DNA from 4 places in the Mesorhizobium loti R88b genome. Region 1 is predicted to be linked to each of the others. Evidence: riboswitches for the same ligand, from Rfam matches in the RefSeq annotation. Region 1 holds a riboswitch; each other region holds the start of a gene.
The links. A riboswitch is a leader RNA that binds a small molecule or an ion and turns the genes downstream of it on or off. The one in region 1 is predicted to bind cobalamin.

Region 1 (2,192 bases):
GCGCTTCCAGCGGCCAGTTGCCGAGATTGCCGGAGGCAGGGTCGAAGGATGCCTGCGCCGAGCCTGCCGCGTCTTCCTGCAGATTGATGAACACGAAGCCGCGCCACACCGAAAGGGCGACGCGATAGAGCGGGTGGTCGGCCTTGTCGAAACCATCAGGCAGCGATTTCGACGGCACGCGCACGAGGTCGCCGCGCAGCGAATAGGACCAGGCGTGATAGGGGCAGGTGATCAGCCGCGCCTTCAGCCGGCCCTCGCTCTCCTGGCAAAGCTGCGAACCGCGATGCCGGCAGGTGTTGTGGAAGGCGCGCAGCTCGCCAGTGTCGTCGCGCAGGACGACGATGTCCTGCGTGCCGATGCGGAACCGACGGAAAGCCAGCGGCTGGGCCAGATCGGCCTCGCGACAGACGAGCAGCCAGTTTTTGTACCAGATGGCATTAAGGTCGCGCTGATAGGCTGCCGCATCCCAATAGGCCGATGAGGGCAGCGTCGGCTCGGCCCGGGTCAGGCCGTTATAGGGATCGCGCTCGCTGGCAATGGGCTGCATGGCTGGCTTCCTGTGAGGACGCCAGCCGACACCCGGCCAGCACAATTGTCAATTGTCGTGCCCAGGACCACTGGTCTTGTCGGCATGGCGCAATCGCGCTGCTTGCCGACGGAATTTGGTTTGCCGCGTGTCGTGATTTTCCCTATAGTCACGCAGTCGTCGGTTCCGTTTTGGAGCCAAGAGGGAATGCGGTGCGGGCTCGTTTGTTGCCCAATGCCGTGGCTGCCCCCGCAACTGTGTGCGGTAGTCCTCTCCATATGCCACTGAAGATTCGTCTTCGGGAAGGTGGAGAAGGGCGCTGATCCGCGAGCCAGGAGACCTGCCGGCGACGGCAAAACTGACAGGCCCTCGGGTGGAGGGTGAAAGGACAAGATATGACTACTGCTTCCGTCTCCCTCGGCGCCTCCGTCTCCTCGCAGTCGCGCTTCATGCAGCTGGCGCTTGCCGCGCTGCTCGGCACCTTCATCATCGGGTTTGTCGGCTTCTCGCATATCGATGCGGTCCACAATGCTGGTCATGACAACCGCCATTCGATGGCATTTCCCTGCCACTGACGAGGATCTGACATCATGAATCTGTTTCGCAACGTCGTGTTCATCGCGGCGATCGCAGGGCTCGTGGCCGGCGTCGTTCTTGCCTGCATGCAGGCCTATGCCACCGCCCCTCTCATCCTCCAGGCCGAAGTTTACGAAAAGGCCGGCGCCGGCCATCAGCACGACCATGCCGCGGCACCGGCCGAGAACGCTGCTGGCACCAATGCCGCCAGCAGCACCGCGCCCGCTGCAAACACCATGAGCATGGCGCCAGCCGCCGCGACTGCGCCCGAACATGAGGATGAGGGCTGGGAGCCTGCCGACGGCTTCGAGCGTCACGCATACAGTGCGGTTTTCAATGTCGCCACCGGCATCGGCTTCGCGCTGATCCTGGTTGCGGTTTCCGAATTCGCAGGCGGCATCGGCAATTGGCGCCAGGGCGTGTTCTGGGGGTTGGCTGGTTTCGCCGTGTTCACGCTGGCGCCCGGTCTCGGCCTTCAGCCCGAACTGCCGGCGATGCCTGCGGCCGATCTCTTGCCGCGCCAGATATGGTGGACGGCAACGGCAGTGGCGACAGCGATCGGTCTCGCTTTGATTGCTTTCCGCAGATCGCTGCCGCTGGTGATCCTGGCAGTGGCGTTGATCATTGCACCGCACATCGTCGGCGCACCACAGCCAGACAGCTTCGAGACACCGATCCCGGAAGGCCTGCACCACCAGTTCGTGGTGGCGGTGACGTTGACCAATCTGGTGTTCTGGCTGGTGCTCGGCGCTGTCGTTGGCGTGGTGCGTGGACGCTTCACCGGCACCGCGAGCAGCCTGCGCGACAGCTTTGCCTAATCGCAGCAAGCTGACCTTCATCATCGGCGGCGCGCGCTCCGGAAAGAGCGCGCACGCCGAAATTCTTGTGACGGCCTCGCCCTCACCATGGGCGTATATCGCCACAGCGCAAGCCTATGACGACGAGATGCGCGAGCGCATCGCACTGCACCGCTTAAGGCGCGGCGAGGGCTGGACGACCATCGACGCAGCGCTCGACCTTGCCGGTGCGCTCGAGGCCTTGCCCGACAACCAGCCGGTGCTTGTCGACTGCCTGACGCTGTGGCTGACCA
Region 2 (2,192 bases), 1.8 Mb from region 1:
GGATCATCCCAGAAGATATCCTGCGTGCCGTTGCCGTGATGCACATCCCAGTCGACGACGGCAACACGCTCGACGCCATGCTTCTTCTGCGCATAGCGGGCAGCGATCGCCGCCGTGTTGAAGAAGCAGAAGCCCATCGCCGTGTTTTTTTCGGCGTGGTGGCCAGGCGGGCGGGCGGCGACGAAGACATTGTCGGCGCGGCCCGAAAAGACATCGTCGACGGCCGCATTGGCGGCGCCGATCGCGGTGATCACCGCTTGCCAGCTCTTCGGGCTGGCCGTGGTGTCGGCGTCGATGCGGGCGATGCCCTCGTCAGGAATGGCGGCGCGCACGCGGGCGACGAAATCGGCTGGATGCGCATAGAGGATGGTGGCCTCATCGCCCTCCGGCGCCTTGACGCGGTCGAGTGCGGCAAAGGCCTCGTCGTCGAGGACGCGCTCGATGGCGCGCAAGCGGTCCGGCCGCTCGGGATGGCCGGGCGGCGTGAGGTGTTCGAGGAAGATCGGGTGCGTGTAGAGACGGGTTGTCATGCTCCCTATCTAGTGCCCCGGCGCCGCGATGGCCATGCGTTGCGGCTTGATGGCTGGGGAAAATCACGCCCGCGTCCATTGGCGTCGCCGCGGGGGTTGGCGCCGCGGGCGCTTCGGCGTAAGGTCGCCGCCACTGCCTGGTGCCCGCCGGTCTATTTATTTAGCCGCATTCTGCGACGCCAAGTGATTCCACTTGGCTGCAAATGCTCTGGCGGGAGAATCGGGAACACGGTTGAACTCCGTGGCGTGCCCAACGCTGTGAGGGGGACCGCGCCGGTAAATGCCACTGTCGATGACGGGAAGGCACCGGACGCGGGTTGATCCCGAGCCAGAAGACCGGCCTGGCAGGCATCGTCATCCGCATGGTCAGGCGGGTGGCATCAGAGCAACGTGCGTCCACTTGGACGCACAAAGTGCGCTCTGACGATGTCAAACTATTGCAATCGCAAGGGGACACGCGATGCCGGAACACATGACCGCTCCTATGGGCGACGGATTCGACCAGACAGCGCGTGACGCGGTCTACCGCGCCATGTTCACACGGCGCGACGTGCGCAGCCATTTCCTGCCAACCGCGATCGACGATGAGGTGCTGGCGCGGCTGCTGCTTGCGGCCCATCACGCGCCATCGGTCGGCTTCATGCAGCCATGGAACTTCATCGTCATTCGCGATGCCGCACGGCGAGAGAAGGTGCGTGACTTGTTCCTGGCCGCGCGCGAACAGGAACTGTCTGAAATCGAGGCAGAGCGGCAGGCGCTCTACCGCAAGCTCAAGCTGGAAGGCATCTGCGAAAGCGCGCTCAACATCTGCATCACTTGTGATCGCGAACGCTCGAAGGGTTCGCCGCTCGGACGCTCGCACAATCCGGAGATGGATCTCTACAGCACGGTCTGCGCGGTGCAGAATTTCTGGCTGGCCGCGCGGGCCGAAGGCGTCGGTGTCGGCTGGGTCAGCATCATCGAGCCGCAGGCATTGAAAAGCCTGCTGTCGATTCCCGAGCACGTGACGCCGATTGCCTATCTCTGCGTCGGCCGTGTCTCCGAGTTCGCGCCGAGACCGGACCTTGAAACGCATGGCTGGGGCCGGCGCTTGCCGCTGCCCGAACTGATCATGAGCGAGATTTTTTGCGGGCAAGGTGAGACACCACTCAAGTCAGCGGTGGCACATCTCAACACCGTTGCTGTTGCGCCGGCGCCTTGCGCTGATCAGCGCGTCGCGCCCGCAGTGCCCCAGCGCGAGCCGCCGAAGGAGGCGAGCGCCTTGTCCTTGAGTTCCCTGAACTTCGACGACGCCTCGGCCAGCCGGGCGTCCCAGGCCGGATCTGGCACCTGGCCCTCGATGGTCTTGAAATAGACCTGCATCAGGCAGGCGATGGCGAAGGGTTCAATGAAGGCAGCCTTGAAGGCCCAGGCAAAGACGATGGCGAGGACGAAGGCCCAGCCGGCAAGCTGCCCGGGCATCATGAAAAGAATGGCTGCGGCCGGGGCCAGCATCAGCAGGAAGATGACGAACGACACGCCCCACATGATGACCGCCAGCCAGACGGCGTTCTTGACCATGACCTTGCCGTTCTGGGCATAGAGCACGACGCCTTGGCGCGCCGTCTCAAACGGCGAGGATGAGTTGATGCGGATGTTGTAGCCGAGGATGATCTCGTCAAC
Region 3 (2,192 bases), 1.4 Mb from region 1:
CGGACAAAGCCCAGACTGCCTTTTCCGCCATGCTGCAGGCGCATCCCGACATCAAGGTGCTCTACGCGTCGAACGACATGATGGCTGCCGGGGCGCTGCTCGCCGCCAAGGGCGCCGGCAAGGAGGTCAAGATCATTGGCACCGATGGCTTGCCCGGCCCGGCCGGCGGCATCGAGGCGGTGGCCAAGGGTGACTGGGCGGCGACCTTCACCTACCCGACGGGTGCGAAGGAAGCGATCGAGATGTCGAAGAAGATCCTGCTCGACTGCGCCTCGTCGGTGGATACGACGGTCACCGTCGACACCACGGCTATCACGCCCGAAAACGCCAAGCAGCTGTCAGGCAAATAGGCCGGCTGCCTTAGCCATCCAATTCAGGGCGGGGTTCACGCGAACTCCGCCCTGTCTGCGTTTCACAGCCGTCACGACAACTCGAAAGGGGCGCGCCTAGGGATTGACAGCGGCGGGGAAGATTCTCTAATGTTCTGTTATTACATAACTAACGGAAATAGTTGCCTGGGTTTTCTCCGAGGAAGCAGTGGCTGCTGGTGCCGGGATGGTGACAGGTTTCGTCGAAAAGAATCGTTGCGATGCGCTTCGGGCAAAATTAGCATGGCCCGGTGATGGTCCCCGCGCCGAAAGGCAAGGGGTGAAAAGGGAACACGGTGGGACCCCTCAAGGGATCGAGACCGTGGCTGCCCCCGCAACTGTAAGCGGTGAGCAAGATCCGAAATGCCACTGGCCGGCAAGGCTGGGAAGGCAGGATTGCGCCGAGACCCGCGAGCCAGGAGACCTGCCATCAGCATGTTGACCGGACGGGGTGTGCCGGGAGGAAACGTGGACGTCGGTCTTGTCGGCCGGCTCGCCAACATCCTTCCGTCGCCAGTTTTGGAAAGTGACGGAAAGTTGGACGGCGCCATCGACCATCGCATCATCGTGTGCACGCTTTGCCGCGACATCCCGACTGGCATCAGGTCGGGTGAAAGCCTGTGCGCCGATTTGCGCTCCCGGCTGTCGGCCCACCATGAACCAGATGTGGCGCATGGCTTCACGGTCGAAGGCGTAGAATGCATGGCGGGCTGTGCGTGGCCGCTGACGGTGGCTTTCCAGGCGCCAGGCAAGGCCGCCTATCTCTTCGGCTCCATCGATGCGCAGGCCGATGCCGGTGATCTCGTGCGATTTGCCAGGCTCTATGCCTCGCTCGCCGATGGCTGGTGCAACTCGGGACAGCGTCCGGCAGGATTGGCCGGCAAGACGCTGGCTCGCATCCCGGGCAATCTGGCGGGCAACAGCCGATGACCATGCCACTCCTCGACGCGCGCGATCTCGGCGCGACTGCGAATGGCCGGGCTCTGGTCCAGGCGGTCAGCCTGTCGGTGGCATCAGGCGACCGTCTCGCCATCATCGGTCCCAATGGCGCCGGCAAGACCACGCTGCTGCGTATGCTTTCGGGCATGCTCAGGCCAAGTTCGGGCGAGGTGAAGCTTGGCGGGCGCCGCCTGGACAGGATTTCGCCCGCCGAGCGGGCCCTGCACATCGCCGTCGTCGGCCAGACCGACCAGCCGGATCCGCGGCTGGCGGTGATCGACTATGTCGAACTTGGCCGCGTCCCGCATGCCGGCCTGAGGCGCAGGAGCGACGAACGCGACATCGTCGTCGACGCGCTGCGCCGGACCGGCCTGTTGCCGCTGCTTGGCCGCACCATCGGCTCGCTGTCGGGCGGCGAACGCCAACGCGCCCAGCTTGCGCGCGCCGTCGCACAGCAACCGAAAGTGTTGTTCCTCGACGAGCCGACCAACCATCTCGACCCGCGCGCCCGTGGCGAGCTGCTCGAACTCGTGGCCGGCTTCGGCATGACGGTGATCGCGGTGCTGCACGATCTGGCGTTGGTGGCGCCGTTCGCCACCAGGGTCGCGGTGATGAACGAAGCGCGGCTGCATGCGCTCGCCGTACCGCGCGAAGCGCTGACGCAAAAGCTGATCCGCGAGATTTTCGGCGTCGACGTGTTTCGCCTGCGCCACCCTACCGAGGACCGCGAACTGACGGTGTTCGATGTGCCGAACCGTGCCGCGCCACCGTCCTGATCGAACCCATCCTACTGTTCAACCAAGGAGCAAAATCCGTGAAACGTCTCGCACTGTCGCTTGTCCTCTCGCTGCTGGCCTCGACAGCTTTCGCCTTCCCGGTCACCGT
Region 4 (2,192 bases), 2.9 Mb from region 1:
GAGTGCCGTCTCCATGTCCAGGTCGATCGGCACATGCAGCATCGAGCAGGACGGGGCGATCTCCACGCGGTCCCGCGGCCAACCGGCGACGATCGGCTTGATGCGGTCAAGCATGGCAGGCAGGTTCGCGCGCCAGACGTTGCGGCCGTCGATCAGCCCGAGCGAGAGCACAAGGTCCTTCTGCGCGAGCCGGCCGACGGTCTCCAACTGCTCTGGAGCGCGCACGAGATCGACGTGCAGTCCCGCCACGGGCAGAGAAATCGCGGTCTCGAGATTGTCTCCCAGCGATCCGAAATAGGTAGCGACCATGATCTTCAACTCCGGTGCTGCTTTTGACAGCCGGCAGTAGGCGAATTGGAGCGCATCCCGTTCGTTGGGAACCAGATCGACCACGAGCGCCGGCTCATCGATCTGCACCCAATCGGCTCCCGCGAGCTTCAGCCTCCGCAGGAGCTCCTCGTAGACGGGCAGCAGCCGTGGCAGGAGCGCGATAGGGTTGAAACCTTCCTCAGGTGACTTCGCCAACTTGAGAAAGGTAACCGGTCCAAGCAGGACCGGGCGCGTGTGGATGCCGAGCGCCTTGGCCTCGAGGAAATGATCGACCGGTTTCGCCGACGAGAGGGCAAAGCTCTGATCGTCGGTAAGTTCCGGCACAATGTAGTGATAGTTGGTGTCGAACCATTTGGTCATTTCCATCGCGGCAAGGCCATGCCCGTTGGCCGCATGCTCGTCACCGGCATGTCCGCAATCAGCGGCCTGATCTTGGTTGCCGCGCGCCATGGCGAAATAGGTATCGAGTGGGACCTCGCCGTCAGTCCAGACGTATCGTGCCGGCACGGCGCCGACCATGGCGACGGTGTCGAGCACATGGTCATAAAGCGAGAAATCGTTGGACGGGATTTTCGACACGCCGCGATCGTGCTGCTCCCTCCAGCTGGCGGCGCGTAGCGCCTTCGCCGTCGCGAGCAGGTCGGCAGCGGGAGATTTTCCGGACCAGTAGCTTTCAAGCGCGAATTTCAGTTCCCGCCGTCGACCGATACGCGGCACGCCGAGCGTTGCCACAGGAATTTGTTGAGAGACAGTCATGCCATACCCCGATGGTTGGGGCGTGGGGACAAGGAACGCGCGAGCAGGCGGCACGAAGCCGGGCTACTGCGGCCACCGAGACACCCCGCCCGTGGACGTTGTTCGTCGTGGCAGGTCTCCTGGCTCGCGGGTCAAAGCCTCTGCCCGTCTTCCCGAGGCCGTTCGCCTCAGTGACACCAATGGGCTTGGCTCGCCGCTAACAGTTGCGGGGGCAGCGCCGGCATCGCACCGGCTTCCCTCTTAGCTCCGCTACGGCAGTGCCGCGCGGAGAACCACGACATGCGCACAATCACAGCAGCTTCGCTCCTTGTCAATACATATAACGAGATGTTTATGTGATGATGCGAATAGTGCCCTTGCGCTGATCGGTCTCTTTCGCCCAAAGCCGCTTACGATGCCGCCTCTTATCAGTGCAGGCTCGGAGAGATCCTTGTCCCCATCGGCGACGCCGGATCAGATCGAGGTCGCCGGGCTCAAGAGCGTAAAGTGGGGCGAGGCCGTCACGGTCCGCCGGGAATCCCGGTATTTGTTCCCCGCTCGGCTTTGCTCAGCGTGCTTGCGCACTCGCCCATCAGCACGCTGATAACATGTCCGGAAGCGGAAAGGAGAGGTGGCGCCTCAGGTCGGCGGACTGGGGCTGGGCCGCCAGCGTCTCGAACAACTGCGCGGGGATCGCCTCGACCTGCTGCGCGAGCAGCTTCACCCTGCGATTGCTGAAGGCCGGCGCCACGATCGTGCGTAACCGGGCATGCTCGCCCCCCTCGTGCGAGACCAGCCACCCCGGCGAACCGAGAATCACCGAATCCGGGGTGAATGCGGCACTCTCTAAGCGACGGAAGGGCGGAAGCTGACCGGCAGGCGCTGCGGGCAGCGAATGACGTAAGACGGCATGTAGACGACGTCCTCCGCAGCGATGGTCAGCGCCAGATCCTCCAGCCGCCCGAACAGCGCGGGGAAGGCGCAGCGCAATTCCAGGCGCGCCAGCGCAGCGCCCAGGCAGGAATGCGGCCCCTCGCCGAACGACAAATGCGGGTTGTGCCGCCGGGTGACATCGAATCTGTCGGCGCCAGGACCGAAGGCCTTTTCGTCCCCGTTCGCCGCATCGA

Region 2: another riboswitch for cobalamin. It lies ahead of bluB (5,6-dimethylbenzimidazole synthase); the one in region 1 lies ahead of EB235_RS18735 (CbtB domain-containing protein).
Region 3: another riboswitch for cobalamin. It lies ahead of EB235_RS25485 (DUF1636 family protein); the one in region 1 lies ahead of EB235_RS18735 (CbtB domain-containing protein).
Region 4: another riboswitch for cobalamin. It lies ahead of metE (5-methyltetrahydropteroyltriglutamate--homocysteine S-methyltransferase); the one in region 1 lies ahead of EB235_RS18735 (CbtB domain-containing protein).

What each region holds. Positions count from the first base shown of each region.
Region 1 is NZ_CP033367.1:3,842,762-3,844,953, forward strand. It holds gene EB235_RS18730 (aromatic ring-hydroxylating oxygenase subunit alpha) at 1-547, opposite strand, end outside; cobalamin riboswitch at 691-888, shown strand; gene EB235_RS18735 (CbtB domain-containing protein) at 922-1,101, shown strand; gene EB235_RS18740 (CbtA family protein) at 1,117-1,920, shown strand; gene cobU (bifunctional adenosylcobinamide kinase/adenosylcobinamide-phosphate guanylyltransferase) at 1,913-2,192, shown strand, end outside.
Region 2 is NZ_CP033367.1:5,646,373-5,648,564, forward strand. It holds gene EB235_RS27700 (histone deacetylase family protein) at 1-530, opposite strand, end outside; cobalamin riboswitch at 709-889, shown strand; partial or broken gene bluB (5,6-dimethylbenzimidazole synthase) at 1,063-1,572, shown strand; gene EB235_RS27710 (hypothetical protein) at 1,737-2,192, opposite strand, start outside.
Region 3 is NZ_CP033367.1:5,198,931-5,201,122, reverse strand. It holds gene EB235_RS25490 (substrate-binding domain-containing protein) at 1-350, shown strand, start outside; cobalamin riboswitch at 607-814, shown strand; gene EB235_RS25485 (DUF1636 family protein) at 837-1,298, shown strand; gene EB235_RS25480 (ABC transporter ATP-binding protein) at 1,295-2,083, shown strand; gene EB235_RS25475 (ABC transporter substrate-binding protein) at 2,122-2,192, shown strand, end outside.
Region 4 is NZ_CP033367.1:6,745,116-6,747,307, reverse strand. It holds gene metE (5-methyltetrahydropteroyltriglutamate--homocysteine S-methyltransferase) at 1-1,062, opposite strand, end outside; cobalamin riboswitch at 1,179-1,378, opposite strand; partial or broken gene EB235_RS32605 (cytochrome P450) at 1,670-1,945, opposite strand; gene EB235_RS32600 (cytochrome P450 family protein) at 1,912-2,192, opposite strand, start outside.